DNA from 3 places in the Pseudoalteromonas sp. T1lg21 genome. Region 1 is predicted to be linked to each of the others. Evidence: predicted binding sites of a transcription regulator. Region 1 holds the regulator's gene; each other region holds the start of a gene.
What was found. The regulator sigma-54, encoded in region 1, starts transcription at its own class of promoters, with help from an activator protein. The targets are predictions, from matches to a motif close to GTTGGCACGNNNNTNGNNT.

Region 1 (3,282 bases):
GGAATATTATCAACGCAATAATAGCCTAAGTCTTCAAGTACTCGTAAAGCGACCGATTTACCTGAGCCTGAGCGACCGCTGATAATGATTAATTCCATTTATGCCTCTGCTGATATGACCTGAAACAGTTGCTGATCGGTTGTAGCACTGCGTAACTGTTTACAAAATTCTTTATCTTTAAGTCTATCAGCAATTGTTGATAAGGTCTTTAGGTGAAGCTGACAGTCACCATCTGGTACGATGAGTGCCACAAATATATCAACCGGGCGGTTATCAATAGCATCAAAATTGATGGGTGATTCACTCACTATGATAAACGCATGGGGTTCATCGGCACCGCTCATTCGACCATGGGGAATAGCAATACCGCGACCGATGCCGGTGCTGCCTAGTTTTTCTCGGTTGAGCAAAGCATCTAGGATATCTTGTTGCGATAAATGAGGAAGCTGCTGGTGGGCCAGTTCGCTGATATATTCAAGAATTCTTTTTTTGCTATTAAAAAGGACCGCAGCTTTGCTGCAGTCCTGGTTAGTAAGTGAACTTAGTTTCATAATTTAATGTCGAGCTAATTTCTCTTTGTGTTTAATGACTTGGCGATCAAGCTTATCGATCAGTGAGTCAATGGCTGCGTACATATCTTGATGTTCTGTCGAAGCGAACAATTCGCCTCCGTTTACATGTAAAGTTGCTTCTGCTTTTTGGCTTAATTTTTCTACATCTAGAATGACATGAACATTATTTATATGGTCAAAATGCCTTTCTAGTTTCGCAAACTTGGTGTTTACATAGTCTCTTAATGAATCAGTGATTTCTACATGACGACCAGTTAAATTTAGTTGCATAAGCATTTTTCCTTCTATGTAAAACGTCTAAATCAAACTCTTGCGCTGATTAGACGGAGGTATTGCTAGAGACTCACGATATTTTGCAATTGTACGTCTAGCTACTTTAATTCCTTGCTCAGCCAATATATCTGCAATTTTACTATCACTCAATGGTTTAGCTGAGTTTTCTGCGGCCACTAACTTCTTGATTAAAGCGCGTATTGCCGTAGAAGAACACTCACCACCATTTTCGGTGCTGACATGGCTTGAGAAGAAATATTTCAACTCAAAAATACCCCTCGGGGTATGCATATATTTTTGCGTTGTTACACGTGAAATTGTCGATTCATGCATTTCGACCATTTCAGCAACATCATTTAGCACCATCGGCTTCATCGCTTCAGGGCCGTGCTCAAAGAAAGCTTGTTGTTGTTGAACGATACAGTTGGTTACTTTTAATAACGTATCGTTACGGCTTTCTAAGCTCTTAATAAACCACTTTGCCTCTTGTAAGTGAGAGCGAATAAATTGGCTGTCGCTACTCGATTTTACTGAGCGAGACATAGCCGCATATTGGCTGTTTACTCTAATCTTTGGCATACAATCTGGGTTTAACTCAACCACCCAGCGACCTTTTACTTTTTTCACTGATACATCAGGTATAACGTACTCAGATTCTTCGCGTACTATGCTATCCGCAGGCTTAGGATTTAAGCTGTGAATAAGCGTCATCACTTCTTTAAGCTCATTTTCTTTAAGCTTAGTCTTTTTCATCAAAGTGCGATAGTCGCGACTCGCTAATAATTCGATATGCTCAGATAAAACCATTTTAGTTTCAGCTAAATATGGTGTGCTAGCGTCAAATTGACGAAGCTGAATACACAGGCATTCTTGTAAACTGCGCGCGCCAATACCAACAGGATCGAATAATTGTATTCTTTTTAAGACCGCTTCAACTTCATCAAGTTCGATTTCTTCTTCATCGTTATTTTGATTAAAGCTTTCGACAATATCTTCACAGCTGATCGTTAAAATACCTGAGTCGTCTATGGCTTCTACTATGGCTACGGCAATCGCTTCGTCAGTTGGGCTAAATGGCGTGAGCTGTAATTGCCACATTAGGTATTCTTGTAGGGTTTCAGTTGATGCGCCTTGGTAAATAGACTCATCTTCAGGCATAGGTCCTGATGATGTTGATGGGGCAGCACTCATGTACTCGTCCCACGTGACGTCCATTGCTAAGTCATCACTTACGGTGTCTTTATTGAGGGCGTCACTGCTTTCTTGCTCGTATTCGCTAGGTGCTTCTTCTGCAGACGCGCTTAGTTGCATATCGTCAGATTCAGCTTTTTGCTCATTCTTACCGATACTTTCTTCGTTGTAATCAGCCTCTTCCACTTCAAGTAGGGGATTACTATCAAGCGCTTCTTGAATTTCTTGCTGGAGATCCAATGTACTGAGCTGCAACAAACGAATCGCTTGTTGCAGTTGTGGAGTCATTGTAAGTTGCTGGCCCATGCGCAGCTGTAATGATTGCCTCATGTATCCCTAACAATCCTTTTTAAGTTATCGATGACTGTGCTGTGACAGTTAAAAAATTATCGATTTATTGTCATTGTTATAAGTCTAGCAGATGCTCTAGTCGGTGGCGTAATGGTTACAGCCTGAATTGCTCGCCTAGATATACATCACGTACAGTTTGGTCAGCTAATACGTGCTCAGGTGTGCCTGATGCAATTAGCTCCCCATGAGAAACAATGTAGGCTTTTTCACAAACATCAAGGGTTTCTCTAACATTATGGTCAGTAATGAGTACCCCAATACCGCGGTTTTTTAGGTGCTCAATAATTTTCTTTATATCTAACACTGAAATTGGATCAACACCAGCAAAAGGCTCATCTAAAAGGATAAATTTAGGATTTGCGGCTAATGCGCGAGCAATTTCAACGCGGCGACGTTCGCCACCTGACAGCGCCATACCTTGGCTGTCACGGATATGTTGAATGCTAAATTCGTCGAGTAAGCTGTTTAGCGTTTCTTCGCGGGTGGTTTTATTTAGATCTTTACGGGTTTCTAAAATTGCCATCAAGTTTTGATAAACCGTCAACTTTCTAAAAATTGACGACTCTTGCGGCAGATAACCAATACCTAAACGTGCGCGGCTATGCATTGGTAAAAGCGTAATGTCGTTATCATCAATGCTGATTTTACCTTTGTCGCTAGGTACTAAGCCTACAATCATATAGAAGGTTGTCGTTTTACCTGCGCCATTTGGACCAAGTAAACCAACAATGCTGCCAGCTTCAACTTCAAGGCCTACATTTTTAACCACTTGGCGGCCTTTGTAGCTCTTAGCTAAAAGCTCTGCTTTTAATGTGCTCATGGTTGGCCTTTGTTATCTTTTTTGTTTTCAACTGGAACGAGGATCGTGTGTACGCGATCTGTTGAGTTTTCGTCT
Region 2 (3,282 bases), on a different contig from region 1:
TAAATCAGTCTCGTCCAAAGCGAGTTAGGCTCAGTCGAGAGCCGACCACAGTCAATAAGCAAGGCTTGATTGAGCAAGTCTACAGCGCTATCCATAAAGCTAATGTGGTGCCATTTGGTATCGCCAACCCTGTAGCCGCAGCTCCAACAGATAAAGCGCTGGCACGAACAATGCGCCGAGTAATGACACTAGCAGGCGCATCGGCAATTAATTACGGCCCGATGGATGGCTTTGCACCACTTAAAAAACAACTCATTCATCGCTATCTGGACTTTGGTATTGGGGTTGATAGCGACGAATTAGTGATCACCAATGGTGCTCAAGAGGCACTGGCAATTGCCCTTAAGTGTGTGGCTAAACCCGGTGATGTTATTGCAATCGAGTCGCCTTGTTATTTTGGCATTATCGAGTTAATTGAAAGCTTAGGTTTAAAGGCTCTGGAAATACCGCTGTGTCCTGATGAAGGAATATGGCTAGATGACTTGGCTCAAGCACTCGATGAGCATGATATAAAAGCCTGTGTGTTTTCTACATCATTAAATAACCCAGTTGGCAGCTTTATGCCTGATGCCAAGCGTGAGCAATTAGTGGCACTTTTAGAGCAGCGCGACGTGGTGCTTATTGAGGATGATGTTTATGGCGACTTACATTTTACAGCCAAGCGTGCGACGCCTGCACAGGCCTATTCAAAAAAGGGCTTAGTGATCACCTGCGCGTCGTTTTCAAAAACAGCTGCCCCCAGTTACCGCATAGGTTGGATCATTGCCGGTAAGTTTGCTGAACAAGCAAGACGACATAAACGCGCGCTTAGTTGCTCTGCGCCACTTATAAACCAGTGGACCTTGTATGAGTTTATAGCCAGCGGAGAGTACGACCGTAACATTCGTTTGCTTAGACAGCGCTTAAGCACCAACAAAGAGCGCATGATTTGGTGCCTGCAGCAATATATGCCAAATTGTGCGCGTATTAGTAACCCGCAAGGGGGCTGTGTTATCTGGGTTGACCTTGGTAGCCAATATGATGCGGTAAAGTTATTCCATTTGGCACTAGAGGCGGGGATCAGCATTACACCAGGGTTGATATTCTCAGCGGGTAAAAAGTACCGTAGCTGTTTTCGTTTAAGTTATGGCTTGCCTTGGTCTGAAAACTTAGAGCAGGCGATTAAAACGTTATCGCAACTGACTGTGTTGGCCAAAAAATAAAAAAGCGCAGAGCAAGCTCTGCGCGAAAGGACCAAGTTTTTGGTTCAGGGATGTTAATTCGTCAATTACTCTGCGTTCTGTTTGAAAGTAAATAGTTGGTACTCTCTTAGCTCTGGTACTAGCGCCACTAACTCTTGTTCTTTGTGAGCGATATCTGCAAAGCTGCCGCATAATGCATCTGCGCGCTCTTCCAGTTGAGCTGCCTGTGTTTCTACACGCGCTTCGATTTGTGCGCCCATGTTTTCCATACGTTGTTCAAATTCATCCATGTCGCCACCTGAGCCTAAAAGCTCAGAACCTAGCGCCACTAAAATACTGCCCATCGATTGCATCATGGCTGACTCGACTGCTGATTCGATTTGCTCATCAAATTGGTCTTCAAAGTTTTGGCCAAATTTTTCGAAATTTTGCTGACCCATGGTGAACGCACCTTGCTGATAGAAAGCGTTTTGCACTTCTACGCTGATATCGTCCATTAATTCTGAAATGTCGTTTAGGCCGTCAATATTGAAGGCTTTTGAAACCTCTTCAATTGCTACGCCTGCGATTTTTACGCCATCAAGCGCAATATTTGCTACTTCAGGAAGTTGGCTGCGTAAGCTGTCTGAGTAATCTGCAATTGCTTGCTGTTGTGAAGCATCAAGCGATACGCTTTGACCATCGATATACAAAGTGTGCTGATCGATGATTTTCATCGTGCGATTATCGGCTGTGTATACTTCTAACTCGCTAGGTGTGATGCGTACATCATTTTTAAATTCAACATCACATTGCTCACCGCTGAATGAAATATTTGTATCATTATCGTTATGAGCCATTGCGCTGGTAGCGATAAATAAAGAACTTACTAACAATAACTTTTTCATTTTTTTCTTTCCTGTTTGAAATAACACAAATACATAATCAATTAAGATGCCAAAGTTAATAATTTCATATATTTCAAATTGTTGTGTTATTTTGGCTGTTTTTACTAAAGTGATGAAAATAAAGTTTTAACCACTTTTTAGTCAAATTTACTAAAAAATACACGTGCATAAATGTGTTTTATCGAAACGATAAAAAACTCTCACTTTTCAGAAATCGAATTTAGCGCTATTTATTCACAATATTGACATATGGCCTATTTAGCATGGGTGTATGGCTTTATTTTGGTGGTTTTTTAGATACTAAATTACTACTGAGCTTTTTAATCTTTGCCAATTCATCGAGCAAATTTTAATCTCCTGAATTGGTCTCAAACACTTTATGGAGTGGGTTGTGGGTAAGACATTTAGTTATGACGCGCTAGATGACGATTTTGTTGAAGACGAGTACGAAATGGTCGGGCGTAATCAACACGACAAGAAAAAGCAACGCGTTAAGAAGAAGTTGGAAGACTATCTTGAACAAAAACGCTTGCGTAGAAACTTAGGCGATGACGACTTTGACGAGTACTTGAACGACTAAGCATAAATTTAGATAAAGAGGCAATTTGCCTCTTTATTGCTTTAAGACATTGTTACTTGCTAAGTGCAGTAACAATGTCTGACTCGAGCTGCTCAGGTTTTGTTAGTGGCGCATATCGCTTAATGGCTTTGCCGTCTTTACCAATTAAAAACTTGGTGAAGTTCCATTTTATTTTACGGGTAATAAAGCCCGGCAACTCTGATTTTAGGTATCTAAAGACAGGGTGAGCATGTTCGCCATTCACATCGACTTTGCTCATCATTAAAAAGCTAACGCCATAGTTAATAAGGCAGCCTTCTTTAATTTCCTTCGCATCCCCAGGCTCTTGTTTACCAAATTGGTTACAAGGAAAGCCAATTATTACTAAGCCTTGCTCATGATATTTTTCATGCAGTGCTTGTAAGCCTTCATATTGTGGAGTGAAGCCACATTTACTTGCAGTGTTCACAACAAGTACGACCTTGTTTTCAAAATCAGAAAAGTCAACGGTTTGGCCTTGTAGGCTGGTAGCAGAGAGTTGGTGAAATTCGCTCATAGTGATAACTTTTTATTATTGTTGCAGTGATTCTAACGTGCTTGGCATTTTTCTAAAAGGGTAAATTTTAATCAGCAAATGCATTGGTTAAGTGTTCTA
Region 3 (3,282 bases), on a different contig from region 1:
TTGCAGTAATAAGGCACTTCCAAATATCTCCTTTAACACGCTTTCTGTTTTCAATATTTTTCAGTACCTAAGTAATAATAAGGTAATGCAAAACTCATTCTTATTGGCACAAACCCAAAATGAACCTGTCAGTACAATGCTTGATCAAGCAGACACGTCGCAAGCATTGTCAAACGACTCTACAGACGTTGTGAAACCCGATTATGCATTTGCTCTTCAGTTAGCGTCGGTTAATTCGGAGCAAGGCCTTGCTTCAACATTAAAAAAAATGGCTAAACGAGCACCCAGTATTTTTCAGGGAAAACCGATACTCAATGTTGAAGTCGCTGATGTAAATGAGCATACCTACTATCGACTTAAATTTGGTGGCTATAAATATTTGAAGAATGCCAAAGCTGACTGTGAAGCGATTAAGCGACAAGGTATTGATTGCTGGGTTAGCAACTACACTGACAACCGAATTTATTTTTAGCGTCAAATATTCGCGATAAAGGTGGCATTTTTATTGCTATGATTTAAGTCTGTTTTTTAGAATTGACGTCACCATGCATTTTTCTATTTTTTCTAAATATCTATTGATAACCATCAGCTTAACTGCTTTGACAGCATGTATGATGAGCCAAGAGCAAGCTCAGCCAGCTTACACTGAGCCGCAAGTTCAGCAATTTGCTGCCGAGTGGCAAAAGCAACAGCCGAGCATTGAGCGCCTTTCAGCCATGGAAAAAGACCTTGCGTTGTTAATCGAAGTGCTGTCAGCTAATAGTGATTTAACCGCAAAGCCATCACAATTTGAGCCACAAAATGATGTGATTATTCATCAAAGCGAACAAACGCAAGCGCAGCAAACATCATCAACAGATTCACTTGAGGCGATTATTGCAGCAAATAAAGCCGCTGAAGCGGGCGTGCAATTAGGTTTATATTTAACGCCGAAAAAAGTTAGTTATCAGGTCTTAAAGCTCAAACGTGATTATCCTGCTGCTTTAAATGACCTTGATTTTCGTTTTAAAACACGAGAGCAAAAAGGCGTAACCTTGTATGGATTAAGGGCTGGTCCATTTGAAAATTATACTCAGGCTACAGCATTTTGTGAGATAGCGAAAAGAATGGGGCAAACCTGTGTGACGGCACCATTTATTGGAGAGATGCTATAACCGCTTATTTAACAACAGAAGGGAATTGACCCTTCTGATAAACCATTCGATCCCTCAAAAAAATTAGCTACATCAGCCTACACAATTAAATCATTGTCTGAATGCAACGCTAGCTTATTGGTATTTTAGAAGTGACATGTTCTTATTATCACGCTTCGGCTTTTCATAATAATCACATCAACAATAATACTTAGGCATAATTATTGCTTTGTACTTACTAAGTTTAGTGAGGATGGCAATTATGCGCCTGTTATTTTATTCAGTTTTTTTAGTGTTGGTGGGTTGTAGCTTAACTGAAGAGCCACAAAAAACGCCCCCTAGAGAAACCCCAAAATCGCCGATGGCACCTTATACGGTGCATCAATACGTTGCTGATTTAAGTAGTCAGCTTAGCCGTATTCAAGGCCCTTACAAAGGCAATGCACGTATTGCTGTGACCAGTTTTTATATGGCTGATGGCTTAGGTACTGATTTAGCAGAAGATCAGGGCAGTGGCTTGAGTCAGCAAATTCAAGAAAGTTTATTAACGCAATTTACTCAGCTTGGTTTTCATACCATTGAGTATCGATTAGAAAATACTTTAAATTTGCAGCAATCGGCCGATAGTGTACTTAGTCGTGATGTAAATACCTTACGTCAACGTCAGAATATTGACTTTGTTATTACCGGCACACTGACGCGGCAACAACATGCCTACATAGTAAATGCCCGATTAGTGAATACCAAAGATCTGCGAATTGTGTCAGCAGCAAGCACTGAGATCCCTATCAATGTAATGTGGGGCGCTGAAAAAGTTCAGCAACGTGATGGCCAGTTGTATCGAAGCGAATATTAAGAGGAACTCATTTAATGAAACGTTTAATTTTAACTATATGTTTGCCGTTTGGCTTTGGTTGCTCGTCAATGTTAACTGGTGATGCAACACAACACGAAAATGATCCTCAATTAGCTGCGCAAAGAGAAGTTGCCGCGCCGCATAGTAATGACAGTGTGTTTCAAACCAATCAGGCGGTAATGAATAACAGCACTTTTACAGCAGCCCCAACACGTAAGAATATCAATCACTATGTGCGTGGCATCATGCAAGACTTAGTTGAAAACTTGCAATATGTTAGTGATAACACACCAGTTGCTGTTTCAAGCTTTGTGTACCTTGATGCAGATTACAACTCAACAAATTTGCTAGGTAATCAAATTGCCGAAAGTTTTATTCATGAACTTCACGCGTTTGGTGTGCCTGTCATTGATTTTAAAACCACGGATTATATGCGTGTCACGCCTAGTGGTGATTATGTTTTCAGTCGTGATTATTTAGAGCTAAGCCAAGATCAAAACTTCAATTATGTTTTGGCAGGTACTTTGGTTAATCATCAAAGTGGTGTGCTCGTGAATGCGCGTATTGTTGGCTTAGCAAGCAAAGCGGTTGTTGGGTCGGCGCAAGGCTTTATCCCACAGTCAGTGGTTGATGCCCTGGATAGTACTAATCGAAGTGATGGCATTACACTAAAACAAGCAAGTGAGTAAGCTATGAAAGGTTTTATCTTCGCATCGTTAACGCTCGTGCTTTCTGGCTGCCAATTGCTGCCAGAGCAATCAGCAGAGCCGCAAAATACAGCTCAACATGCACCGGCATCAGCAAGCACTCAAGTCGATTACGTTGCTATGCTGCAAGTGCTTGAACAAAAAGATATGCAGCAGGATAACGCTAACCATCGCCTGTTTGTGCCTTATCAACATCATAAAACCGTTGTTAATTATGTCGAGCAAATGGCGCTTGAGTTAGTGGATACCATGCAACAAGAAAGCGATTTAGGTATTGCCATTACCACTTTTGTGGATTTAGATGCGAGCTTAAAAACCAGCTCTCAGCTTGGTAACCAACTTGCCGAATCAATGATGTATCAGCTGCAAAAATTTGGCTTTGGCGTTGTGGATTTTAAAGCGATGGATGTCATTACTGTAACCTCACATGGTGATTTTGTGATGTCGCGTGATGTAGAAGAGTTAGCTGAGCGTCGCATTGCTAGCCATGTACTCACAGGCACGCTGATATACCGCCCTAATGGAGTTGAAGTGAATGCCCGAGTAATTAATTTAAACTCAAAGCTGGTTATTGCCAGCGCACAAA

Region 2: C2M25_RS20220 (YggN family protein) is a predicted target of sigma-54. The motif match lies at 2,104-2,122, and genes of this name have one in related genera.
Region 3: C2M25_RS14555 (FlgO family outer membrane protein) is a predicted target of sigma-54. The motif match lies at 1,345-1,363, and genes of this name have one in related genera.

What each region holds. Positions count from the first base shown of each region.
Region 1 covers NZ_PQBX01000001.1:84,653-87,934, forward strand. The annotation lists gene rapZ (RNase adapter RapZ) at 1-98, opposite strand, end outside; gene ptsN (PTS IIA-like nitrogen regulatory protein PtsN) at 99-551, opposite strand; gene hpf (ribosome hibernation promoting factor) at 555-842, opposite strand; gene C2M25_RS00425 (RNA polymerase factor sigma-54) at 870-2,366, opposite strand; gene lptB (LPS export ABC transporter ATP-binding protein) at 2,482-3,207, opposite strand; gene lptA (lipopolysaccharide transport periplasmic protein LptA) at 3,204-3,282, opposite strand, start outside.
Region 2 covers NZ_PQBX01000066.1:21,109-24,390, forward strand. The annotation lists gene C2M25_RS20215 (aminotransferase-like domain-containing protein) at 1-1,202, shown strand, start outside; gene C2M25_RS20220 (YggN family protein) at 1,268-2,068, opposite strand; gene C2M25_RS20225 (PA3496 family putative envelope integrity protein) at 2,460-2,648, shown strand; gene C2M25_RS20230 (glutathione peroxidase) at 2,701-3,183, opposite strand; gene C2M25_RS20235 (LysR family transcriptional regulator) at 3,251-3,282, opposite strand, start outside.
Region 3 covers NZ_PQBX01000060.1:143,050-146,331, forward strand. The annotation lists gene C2M25_RS14545 (SPOR domain-containing protein) at 86-472, shown strand; gene C2M25_RS14550 (SPOR domain-containing protein) at 546-1,154, shown strand; gene C2M25_RS14555 (FlgO family outer membrane protein) at 1,396-1,989, shown strand; gene C2M25_RS14560 (FlgO family outer membrane protein) at 2,004-2,678, shown strand; gene C2M25_RS14565 (FlgO family outer membrane protein) at 2,682-3,282, shown strand, end outside.